DNA from 2 places in the Luteimonas sp. AC640a genome. Region 2 is predicted to be linked to the other one. Evidence: predicted binding sites of a transcription regulator. Region 2 holds the regulator's gene; the other holds the start of a gene.
What was found. The regulator FliA, encoded in region 2, starts transcription of late flagellar genes. The targets are predictions, from matches to a motif close to TAAAGTTTNNCNNNCNNNGGCCGATAA.

Region 1 (5,955 bases), on a different contig from region 2:
GAGCGTGGTGCTGGAATCGATGGCGCGGTCTTTCAACTTGTTGCCGACGTAGAACTCGGTCGGAATGCTGCCCAGCATCGTGTCCCAGCTCAGGTAGGCATCCGACAGGCTGACGGTGTTGTCCGAGAGTTCGGCGTCGATCTTGTAGCCCAGCGCGCCGATGTTGCCCTGCGCGCCGAGACGCGCCTGACGCAGGTTGGTGCCGGTGATGTTGCGGTCGTCGAAGCTGGAGCCGTGCGTGGACGAGAAGTCCACCAGCACGCGGCCGCGCGGATTGAAGGTGAAGCTGCGGTCGCTGCTGCGGAACTCGGGACCGCCGCGGCGCCAGCTGACGTTGCCACCACCGCCACCGCCACCACCGGCGGCGAGCTGCGCGACCTGGGCCTGCAGGATCGCCATGTCGTCCTGGCGGGTGTCGGCGACCGCGGCATCGATCTGCGCCTGCACGCCATCGGCCGGCGCTGCCGCAGGTGCGCCGGCGACGGCCGGTGCGCCCATCGCGTCGAGACGCTGGTTGAGCGCCTGCAGCTGCGCGGACTGCTGCTCGATCTGCGCGGCCTGCAGGCGGATCAGCTCACGGAGTTCGGTTTCGGTGGCGGTGTCGGCAGCGAGGGCGGGCAGCGCGGCCAGGCCCAGCAGGGCGCCGGCGGCCAGCGCGCGGGTGTGCGTGTGATTCATTCGGTGTTCTCTCCCTAAAACGGGTGCAAGGCGTGGACGGCTCAGTCGCCGTCTTCTTCGAAATCGGCGTCGTCGTCTTCGACCGGCGGCGGCAGCGTCGCGGTCTCGCCGGTCAGCGGCTGCAGACGCACGGGCGGCGCGGCCATGAAGCCGTTCGCGCGCGCCCAGGTGACGAACAGGCGCGGCCATTGCGCGACCTGCGTGCCCGGCTTGCCGAGGCCCCAACTGTGGCCGCCGCGATCGAAGACGTGCAGTTCCGCCGGCACGTTCTGCGCGCGCGCGGCCTGGAACATCAGCAGGCTGTGGTTGACGTCGGCGATGCGGTCATCGGCGGCATGGGCGAGGAACACCGGCGGCATGTCGCTGCGCACGTGGTCTTCGACCGAATACGCCTCGACGGCGTCGGCCTGCGTGGCGAGTTCGCGGCGGCTGCGCGTGGTGTCGTACGGCGGCTTCAGCGTGACCACCGGATAGAGCATCGCCAGGAAATCCGGACGCGACGGCAGGCGGTCACTGGCGTCGAGCGCGGGGTAGAAATCGTGGTCGAAACGCGTGGCGAGAATGCCGCCCAGATTGGCACCGGCGGACGAGCCCATGACCCCGATCTTGGTCGGGTCGATGCCCAGCTCGCTGGCATTCGCACGCAGCAGGCGCATCGCCCGCTGGCCGTCGGCGAACGGCGCGGAGGCCGGCCAACCGTCGACCGGCATGCGGTAGTACAGCACCGCGGTGGTCACGCCGATCGACGCGAGCCACTGCGCCATCGGGCGCGCGGCGGTGCCGATCTGGATGCGGAAGTAGCCGCCGCCGCCGAGGATCAGCACCGCGGTGCCGTTCGGATTCGCCGGGCGATGGATCTCCAGTCGCGGTTGCGAGACGCGGGTGACCGCGCCCATCGAGCTGCCTTCGTTGCCGATCTGTTCCGGGCCGCTGACGATCTGCGGCAGATGGCCATCCGGCCATAGATTGAGTGTCTGCGTGCCAGCCTGGGCATGTGCCAGGCCGGTGCAGGTGAGCAGGAGGCCGGCGATCAGGCCGGCCCAGCGGTGTCGTGTCGTCATGGGTCCCCTCCCAGGGCGTTGCGTGTGAATCGTTTCAAGCCGCGTGCGCGCCCTCAGTCCAGCGCGAGCACGTTGCGGTCGCCCGGGCCCGCAGCCGGATCGGGCGCGGCGGCCACCGGCAGTGGCTTGCCGTCGAGCGCGGCGGCCAGCTGGTCGCGGTCGAGTGCGCCTTCCCAGCGCGCGACCACAACCGTGGCGACGGCATTGCCGATGAAATTAGTGATCGAGCGGCACTCGCTCATGAAGCGGTCGATGCCGAGGATCAGTGCCATGCCCGCGACCGGCACCGTCGGCACCACCGACAGCGTCGCGGCCAGCGTGATGAAGCCCGCGCCGGTCACGCCGGCGGCGCCCTTGGAGCTGAGCATCGCGACCAGCAGCAACGTGATCTGCTGCCACAGCGTGAGTTCGGTGTTCGTCGCCTGGGCGATGAACAGCGCGGCCAGCGTCATGTAGAGATTGGTGCCGTCGAGGTTGAACGAGTACCCGGTCGGCACGACCAGACCCACGACCGACTTCTGGCAGCCGGCCTTTTCCATCTTCTCCATCAGCGACGGCAGCGCGGATTCGGACGACGACGTGCCCAGCACCAGCAGCAGTTCGGCCTTCAGATAGCGAATCAGCTTGAAGATCGAGAAGCCGCAGGCGCGCGATACCGCGCCCAGGATCACGAGCACGAACAGCGCCGCGCTGACATAGAACGTGCCAACCAGCCACGCCAGGTTCGCCAGCGACGACAGGCCGTATTTGCCGATGGTGAAGGCGATCGCGCCGAACGCGCCGATCGGTGCGGCCTTCATCAGGATGTGCACCAGCTTGAACACTGGCACGGTCAGCGTTTCGAGGAACGACAGGATCGGCCTGCCCTTCTCGCCGACCAGCGCCAGCGCGATGCCGAACAGCACCGCGATGAAGAGCACCTGCAGGATGTTGCCGTCGACGAACGCGCCGACCAGCGTGCCGGGAATGATGTCGAGCAGGAATCCGGTCAGCGTCATCTCGTGCGACTTCTGCACGTAGCCCTCGACCGCGGCGGTGTCCAGCGAGGCCGGATCGATGTTCATGCCCACGCCCGGCTGCACGACATGCGCGACGACCATGCCGATCACCAGCGCCAGCGTGGAGAAGAACAGGAAGTACGCCATCGACTTGGCGAACACGCGGCCGACCGTGCGCAGATGGGTCATGCCGGCGATGCCGGTGACGATGGTCAGGAAGATCACCGGCGCGATGATCATCTTGACCAGCTTGATGAAGGCATCGCCGAGCGGCTTGAGCTGTTCGGCGAACGCCGGCTCGAAATGGCCCAGCAGCGCGCCGAGTGCGATCGCGATCAGCACCTGCACGTACAGCTGGCGGTACCACGGCAGCCGCGGCGCGGCCGGAACGTTGGACGGAATGGCGTGCATGGGTGCGTACCGGGTGTGCGCATCCATCGAATGTGGATGCAGGCGATGCGTTGTACGCGTGCGCGGCGCCGCTGCCGATAGCGCATTGGTGTTAACGCCCCTATTCCTAATCCTTTCGGATTAGCTCACGTGCCCGCGAGACGGCGCCGCACTAGAATCCGCCCGTCCCGCGCGCGTGCGCGCGACGCCCCCACCCGCCGTCCGACGCCCGCGCGTCCGCCCTCCCCCAAGGATTCCATGCGCCTCCTACCCCCGCTTCTGCTGCTGTGCGCCTGCACCGCCGCTACGTCCGCGTCTGCCGCCGAAGGCGCGCAGGCCTGGCCACCGAAATTCACCTTCGCCGACGAGACCGAAGTCTCGCTCACCGGCAATTTCGCCTGGGATCACAGTGATTTCAGCGGCGATGCCCGTCTCGGCAGCGACAACGGCATGCGTCGCCGCGAGTTCGGCGCGACGGTCAAGAAAGCCGGCATCTGGGACGCGATGGTCTATTTCGACTTCGAATCCAAGGCCTGGCTCGACGTGTTCGTGCGTTTCGACAGCAAGCATTTCTTCGACCGTGACCTCGGCAAGCTGCGCGTCGGCTACATGAAGGTGCCGGTCGGCCTGGAAGGCGTGACCAGCTCGCGCGCGGGCACGTTCATGGAACTGGCGGCGCCGATCCAGGCGGTCTACCAGGGCCGCCGCACCGGCGTGGAATGGACGCTCGAGCAGGACAGGGCGCTGTTCCAGCTCGGCGGCTACGGCGGCCAGGACCTGCAGGGCGACAACCCCGGCCAGACCTATGTGGCGCGCGCCGCGTGGACGCCGCGCAAGTCCGCCGGCGACGTGCTGCACCTGGGCATTGCCGCCTCGCGCGAGAACCCGCAGGGCTGGACCGATGGCCGTGGCGTGGATTTCGATGCGAACGCACGTCTGCGTGCACGTCCGGGCGCAGGCCTGACCGATGTGCGCCTGGTCGATTCCGGCAACCTCGCGCCGGTGGGCCACATCCGCCGCACGGGCCTGGAAGGCATCTGGATCCAGGGCCCCGTCTCGCTGCAGTCCGAACTGCTGCGCGCCGACATCGCGCGCGACGACGGCCTGGGCGACTATCGCGCTGATGGCGGTTACCTGTCGGCGAGCTGGCTGCTGACTGGCGAGAGCCGCGCGTATTCGGCCGGCAATGTCGCCAACCCGAAGCCCGCGAACGGCTACGGCGCGGTCGAACTCGCGGCGCGCTACAGCACGCTGGATCTCGACGACGGCGCGGTCGGCGGCGGTCGCCAGCACGACTGGACCTTCGGCGCGAACTGGTACCTCACCCCGTACGTGAAGCTGCAGGCCAACTACGTGCGCCTCAACGCCACCCGCAACGGGGTGACCACACGCCCGGACGCGGTGGAAGTGCGCGCACAGGTCCACTTCTGATCGTGTGCGGACGCGGCGTCGCCCGCGGGCAGTCCTGAGACCGCCGGGGTCATAGGGTCCCGCGTGCACGGCGGCGTGCGTCCTGCGCGCTGCCGTCCGCACAGATCGCGTGCCCCCATGCGCGTGCACCCCACGCGCTACGGCGGGCGTCGCTGGATACACACGTCTTTCATCGACCGCATGCTTCAGCGTGCGGTCGATCGGCCGATATCGCGAGTTCGCCTCTCCGGTTCCGCCGCCATGACCCTGTTCGCCCCGCTCCAGCGTCGCCTTGCCGATCTTCCGGTCGCCCGCAAGTTCATCCTGCTGTGCGCGGTGCTGGCACTGGGCATCCTGGTCCTGAGCGTGTCGGCAGCCCGGCTGCAGTACGTGGAACTGGTCGACGCGCGCAAGCAGAGCGTGAAGACGCAGATCGACACCGGCATGAGCATCGTCGAGCACTATGCCGCCCAGTCCCGGGCCGGCCGGATCACGACCGAGCAGGCGCAGACGCTGGCACTGGGCGCGCTGGGTGCGATACGTACCAACGACGGCACTGACTACTACTTCGTCGCCGATCCGCAACTGAAGATCGTCCTCCACCCCACCCGCGCCGTCGGCACCGACATGCGCGACTACACGAGCGAGGCGGGCGAATTCGTCTACCGCGACATCCTCGCTGCGGTGACGGACGGCGACGGGTTCTCCGGTTACAGCGCCCCCAAGCCGGGCCATGAGGGCCAGTTCGAGAAGATCAGCTACGCCCAGGCCTTCGACGAGTGGGGCTGGATTCTGGCGATGGGCGTATACGCCGACGACATCCAGCAGCAGGCGATGGGATTCACGCGCCTGCTGGCGCTGTTCGGCGGCCTGGTGATCCTGGCGGCGATCGGCCTGTCGTGGCTGATCGGCAGCGCCATCGTGACGCCGCTTCGGACGGCGACGCGCACCGCGGAGTCGATCGCCTCGGGGCGGTTCGACACTCCGATCGCGATCACTTCGCGCGACGAGACCGGGCAACTGATGGCGAGCATGCGCCAGATGCAGGACCAGCTGCAGCGCTTCAACGGTGAGATGAACACGATGATCCGCCTGCAGCAGGGCGAAGACATCAGCCACCGCATTCCGGAAGATTTCCCGGGCGATTACGGCGCGCTGGCGCGTGGCGTGAACACGGTGGTGTTCGAACACCTCGACGCGATCGCCGATGCGATGGCAGTCATGGACGAGTACGGCCAGGGCGACCTGAGCCGCGACATGCGCCGCCTGCCCGGTCAGCGCGCGCGCCTGCACGAAGCGCTGGACGCGGTGAAGACCAACATGGGCGCGGTCAATGGCGAAATCGCCACGTTGGCCGAAGCCGCCGCACGCGGCGACTTCGGCGCACGCGGTGACGCGTCCCGCTACAGCTTCGCGTT
Region 2 (5,955 bases):
AGTGCCTTGCAACTGGTTCGACAGGCACATGGCCCCGATGCCGTGATCCTCTCCAACCGTCGTATCGAAGAAGGTGTGGAGATCGTCGCGGCCAGCAACTACGACGAAGGCTGCGTGCAGCGCGCCATCGAAGATGCACAGCGCGACGCACCGCCCGCCCCCGCGGCGCCGCCCACTGCGTCACGTGGCCCAGCCGTCGACAGCGAGCTGGCACCCTCCGAGCGCTGGTTGCGGGAGCTCAGTCCGCAGGTGCCGCCTGCGGCCTTGCGCCCGGCGACCGCTGCGCGTCTTGTCACCTCTGCCAGCGCCCCACCCACGCAGCTCCCATCGGAGCCGGCGACGTTCCACATCGACGGCCCGACCTTCGCCGAGTTGCTCGCTGCCGGCCATCGTGACGACACGCCGCAGGTCGAAACCGCCACGCACCTCCGGGCCGAATCGAGCGCACGCGACGAAATTCCGTCGCCGCCGGTGCCCGCACAGCCAGTGCCAGCCATCCTGGCCGCCGTGCCGGCCCCACAGGCGCCTGCCAGCGACGGAGAACTGGCGCAGATGCGTGACGAGCTGTCGCAGATGCGCTTGATGATCGAGCGTGAGATGGCCCGCCTCACCGACGAGCGACTGCGTGGCTCGCCTGCGCGTGCCCAGGCAATGGAGCTGATGGAAGACTACGGCTTCGATGCGGGCATCACCCGCGACACCGTGCTGCAGATTCCCGCCGACACCCCGGACGCGCGCGTCCGCGGCCTGATGCTCGCACTGCTGTCCAAGCAGTTGCCGATCTGTCCGATCGACCCGCTGGCCGAAGCGGGCGTCATCGCCCTCGTCGGACCGACCGGCGCCGGCAAAACCACGACCATCGCGAAGCTGGCCGCGCTCTACGCAGCGCTGCACCAGCCGCGTGACGTCGCCCTGGTGACGACCGACACCTCGCGTATCGGTGGCCGCGAACAGTTGCACAGCTACGGACGCCAGCTCGGCATCGCCGTGCACGAGGCCGACAGCGAGGCCGGGCTGATCCAGTTGCTGCAGAAGCTCCAAGATTACCGGCTGGTGCTCGTCGACACCGCCGGCCTGAGCCAGCGTGATCGTGCACTCGCCGGTCAGCTCAACTGGCTGCGTGCTGCGCGCCAGGTGCGCACCCTGCTGGTATTGCCCGCCAACACCCATTTCGCGGATCTAGACGAAGTGGTGCGCCGGTTCGAGAACGCCCGCCCGCAGGGCGTGGTGCTGACCAAGCTCGACGAGACCAGCCGATTGGGCAGCGCGCTGTCCGTGGTGGTCGACCACCAGTTGCCGCTGACCTGGGTGACCGACGGCCAACGCATTCCCGACGACCTGCACCGGGCCCATGCCGCGCATCTGGTGCTTCGCCTTGAAGATCTCCGCCGCGATGCCGATAAGCCGATTGTCCCGGAGCCCGCGTTCCGGAATCACGACCATGCCGTCGCCTGAGCGCCTGCCGATGTCCACCATTCCATTCCAGCCTGTCCGCACCCTCGCCGTCACCGGTGGCAAGGGTGGTGTGGGCAAGACCAACATCTCGGCCAACCTGTCGGTGGCGCTTTCGGGCATGGGCCAGCGCACGTTGCTGCTGGACGCCGATCTGGGCCTGGCCAACGTCGACGTGCTGCTGGGCCTGTCGCCGCAGCGCACGCTGGCCGACCTGGTCGCCGGACGCTGCGAACTCGACGATGTGATCCTCGAAGGTCCGGGCGGTGTGCTGGTCGTGCCCGCCGCATCGGGTCGCCGGCATATGGCCGAACTGCGTCCCGCCGAACACGCGGGCCTGGTCAACGTCTTCAACGACCTGCAGCGTGATCTCGACCTGCTGGTGGTGGACACCGCAGCCGGCATCACCGATTCGGTGCTGACTTTCTGCCAGGCCGCGCACGACGCCTTGGTCGTGGTCTGCGACGAACCGGCCTCGATCACCGACGCGTACGCATTGATCAAGGTGCTGGCGCGCGAGCGTGGCGTCGACCGGGTGCAGGTCGTCGCCAACATGGTCCGCAGCCCGCAGGAAGGCCGCAACCTGCACGACAAGCTCTCGCGCGTCTGCGAACGCTTCATCGGCGGCGTGTCGCTGAACTACCTCGGCGCGGTGCCGCAGTGCGACTGGCTGCGCATGGCAGTGCAGCGCCAGCAGGCTGTGGTGCTGGCCTATCCGGGCAGCCCATCGGCGCGTGCGCTGGTCGAGATCGCCCGCCGCATCTCGCGCTGGCAGGCGCCGACCGCGCCGCGCGGGCATGTCGAGTTCTTTGTCGAGCGCATGCTGCGCCAGGGAGTGACCGCATGAACCTCGCCGCCCGCCAGTACCAGGCGGTGCAACGCACGGCCGCGGTCGACCCGCTGGTCCAGCATGCCGAACTGGTTCGCCGTATCGCCCATCACCTCGCAGCGCGCCTGCCGGCCAGTGTGGAGATCGACGACCTCGTGCAGGCCGGCATGATCGGCCTGCTCGAAGCCTCGCGCAGCTACGACGCCGACCAGGGCGCCTCGTTCGAGACCTACGCGTCGATCCGCATCCGTGGCTCGATGATCGACGAAATCCGCCGTGGCGACTGGGTCCCCCGCTCCGTGCACCGGCGCGCACGTGAAGCTGCGGCGGCGATCCGAGAGATCGAACAGAGCAGCGGACGCGCGGCCAGCGCGCAGGAAGTCGCTGCCAAGCTCGAACTTCCCCTGGGCGAGTACCAGCGCCTGCTGGAGGACGCTGCGCGCGGGCAGGTACTCAGCCTGGATTCGCACGTCGAAGATCACGGCGAGGTGGAGCCGGTCAGCCGGGGCGGCGGGCCCACGCCACAGGAAGCGCTGGTGCGCGGTGAATTCGGCCGTGAGCTCGCCAAGGCGATCGGCCACCTGCCAGAGCGTGAGCAACTGGTGCTGTCGCTGTACTACGAGCAGGAGCTCAACCTGAAAGAGATCGGTGCCGTGCTCGGCGTCAGCGAGTCCCGCGTCTGCCAGATCCACGGGCAGGCGGTGATCCGCCTGCGCGGCCGTCTCACCGCCTTCCAGCTCGCCGATACGGGCTTCGGCCTCGACGACTGACGATCGGGATGCGGCGGCGCATCCCATCCCACACTGTTGCACGCTCTTTTTGAGGAACACGTTTTGAACAAGAACATCCGCATCCTGATCGTCGACGATTTCTCGACGATGCGCCGGATCGTCAAGAACCTGCTGTCCGATCTCGGCTTCAACAATACGGTCGAGGCGGAAGACGGCCACAGCGCGCTGTCCGTGCTGCGCCAGGACGCGGTGGAGCTGGTCATCACCGACTGGAACATGCCGGGCATGACCGGCATCGAGTTGCTGTGCGCGATCCGCGCCGATCCCAAGTTCCGCCCGTTGCCGGTGCTGATGGTGACCGCCGAAGCCAAGCGCGAGCAGATCATCGAAGCTGCCCAGAACGGCGTGAACGGCTACATCATCAAACCCTTCACCGCGCAGACGCTGGAAGAAAAGCTCGGCAAGATCTTCGAGCGCCTCGGGAACGCGGCATGACCACGCCCGACAACGAACGCGCCCGACTGGCGAACATGCTGCACGACGCGCTGGAAGCACTGGAGCGCGGCGACGAGGAAGGTTGGCGCCAACAGGTCGACGCATTGGCGAATGCGCGTGCGCGCAGCCTCGTCACCGGCCTGGGCCGGCTTGCGCGCGAACTGTCGCAGGCCCTCGACACGCTGCCGCCGACGCCCGCAGAAGGCAGCGATCTGGACGATGCCTGCGCGCGCCTCGACCACGTGGTCGCAATGACCGAGCAGGCGACGCACCGCACCCTGGACCTGATCGACGACAGCCGCGCGCTGGTCGCCCGGCTCAAGGAAGGTCCGCTGGACGACGCCCAGATCAGCACGATCGAATCGCTGCGCGAGAACCTGCGCGAGATGGCGCTGGCGCAGAGTCATCAGGATCTCGGCGGCCAGATCATCCGCCGCGTCGCCGGCATCGTCCGCGGGGTGCACGAGGGCTTCGGCGCGCTCGGCCTGCCGCCGAAGGAGGACAACCAGCGCGGCAACGGGCCGTCGGTCGCCGGCCTCGATCGCAATACGGTCGGCCAGAGCGACGCGGACGACCTGCTGTCGCACCTGGGGCTCTGAAGATCGACCCACGCGGTTGGAACAGGCCGCGCCGCGTCTCCGCGCGCGCGGCAGGAACGGGAATGCTGATGTCGAGACACGAACGAGTGATGACGCCGACACGTGCGCGACCCTGTGCAGTCGCACGGGCGGTTGTGCATGAACGGCCTGCCGCCCATGTCTGCGGCATGGCTGCCGGGCGGACCGCCCGCGCCAACGATCCGGGTCGACGCTGATGCAGTCGCCCGACATCGTTGCCGACTTCGTGCTCGAAGCCCGGGAGCTGCTCGACGACCTTGGTGGCCAGCTCGTGGGTCTGGAACAGACGCCTGATGACCGCGAGCGTCTCAACGCGGTCTTCCGCGCGTTCCACACGCTTAAGGGCGGCGCGGGGTTTCTCGGCGCGACGCCGCTGGTCGAGCTGTGCCATGCCGCCGAGGAAACCCTGGGCATGGTGCGCGCCGGTCAGACCCCGCTGCTGCCGCGCCACTTCGACGCGGCGCAGCAGTCGCTGGACTGGCTGCAGGCGATGGTCGATGCGATCGAGACCGACGACACCGTGCCGAGCGCACCAGCCGAGCTGATCGCGGGCTTCGCGCCGGCCGATGCGCCGGTCGCGGCACCGCTTCGCGCGGCCGCTCCAGTGGCCACCGGCGGCGACATGATCTCCGACGACGAATTCGAAGCCCTGCTCGACCAGTTGCACGGCGACGGCGTGCCCGGCACGCAGACGGTCGCCGCGACGGCGGCCATGATCGACGACGACGAATTCGAGGCTCTGCTCGACCAACTGCATGGCGCCGCCGCGCCCGGCGTGGCCGCGCCTGCGGCGACGGCCGCCAAACCCGTTGCCGACATGATCGACGACGACGAATTCGAAGCCCTGCTCGACCAGTTGCACGGAAGCGCCGCACCGGGCACGCAGGCAGCCGCACCCGCTGTCGCCACACCGACGCCTGCGGCCATTCCGCGACCGGCACCACGTAGCGCACCGCCCGCCGCGGCGCCGAAGGCTTCCGCTGCGCCGACCGAACGCGAGCAGACAGTACGCGTCGACACCAAGCGGCTCGACGTCATCGTCGACCTGGTCGGCGAACTCGTGCTGGCCCGCAATCGGCTCAAGACCCTGCGCGCACGGCTGCGCGACGAGGATCTCGACCGCGCCGTCACCACGCTCGACAACGCGACCGCGCGCCTGCAGGGCGCCGTCATGCGCACGCGCATGCAGCCGGTCGGCAAGGTGTTCTCGCGCTTTCCCAAGCTGGCCCGCGATGTCGCCCGCGCGCTGGACAAGGAAGTCGATCTGGAGCTCGTCGGCGCGGAGACCGAACTCGACCGCAACCTGGTCGAGGCCCTGGCCGATCCGCTGATCCACCTGGTGCGCAACGCGATCGACCACGGCATCGAGATGCCCGCACTGCGTGAGGCGACCGGCAAGCCGCGCGCCGGCCGCGTGCGCCTGATCGCGCAGCAGCAGGGCGACTACGTCGGTATCGAAATCCACGACGACGGCGCCGGCATCGATCCGGAACGGCTGCGTGCCAAGGCCCGCGACAAAGGCCTGATCGACGCCGAGTCCGCCGCACGTCTCAACGCCGAGGAATGCCTCAATCTGATCTTCCTGGCCGGGTTTTCCACCCGGGACGAAGTCAGCGACATTTCCGGCCGCGGCGTCGGCATGGACGTCGTGCAATCCCGCATCCGCGAGCTCGGCGGCCAGATCCAGGTGCAGTCCGAACTCGGTCGCGGCAGCCGTTTCTCGCTGCGCGTCCCGCTCACGCTGGCGATCCTGCCGACGCTGCTGGTCCATGCCGCCGACGACTGCTACGCCCTGCCGCTGGCGCGCGTGCAGGAGGTGCTGCACGCGCCG

Region 1: a site for FliA is predicted at 4,743-4,769, ahead of ACZ9YD_RS10890 (methyl-accepting chemotaxis protein). Genes of this name have one in related genera too.

The regions. Positions count from the first base shown of each region.
Region 1 is NZ_CEEDOV010000010.1:395,809-401,763, forward strand. Features, by position in the region: gene ACZ9YD_RS10870 (OprO/OprP family phosphate-selective porin) at 1-678, opposite strand, end outside; gene ACZ9YD_RS10875 (alpha/beta hydrolase) at 720-1,739, opposite strand; gene ACZ9YD_RS10880 (dicarboxylate/amino acid:cation symporter) at 1,793-3,148, opposite strand; gene ACZ9YD_RS10885 (OprO/OprP family phosphate-selective porin) at 3,386-4,558, shown strand; gene ACZ9YD_RS10890 (methyl-accepting chemotaxis protein) at 4,799-5,955, shown strand, end outside.
Region 2 is NZ_CEEDOV010000007.1:558,987-564,941, reverse strand. Features, by position in the region: gene flhF (flagellar biosynthesis protein FlhF) at 1-1,455, shown strand, start outside; gene ACZ9YD_RS06805 (P-loop NTPase) at 1,442-2,299, shown strand; gene ACZ9YD_RS06800 (RNA polymerase sigma factor FliA) at 2,296-3,051, shown strand; gene ACZ9YD_RS06795 (chemotaxis response regulator CheY) at 3,115-3,507, shown strand; gene ACZ9YD_RS06790 (protein phosphatase CheZ) at 3,504-4,106, shown strand; gene ACZ9YD_RS06785 (chemotaxis protein CheA) at 4,321-5,955, shown strand, end outside.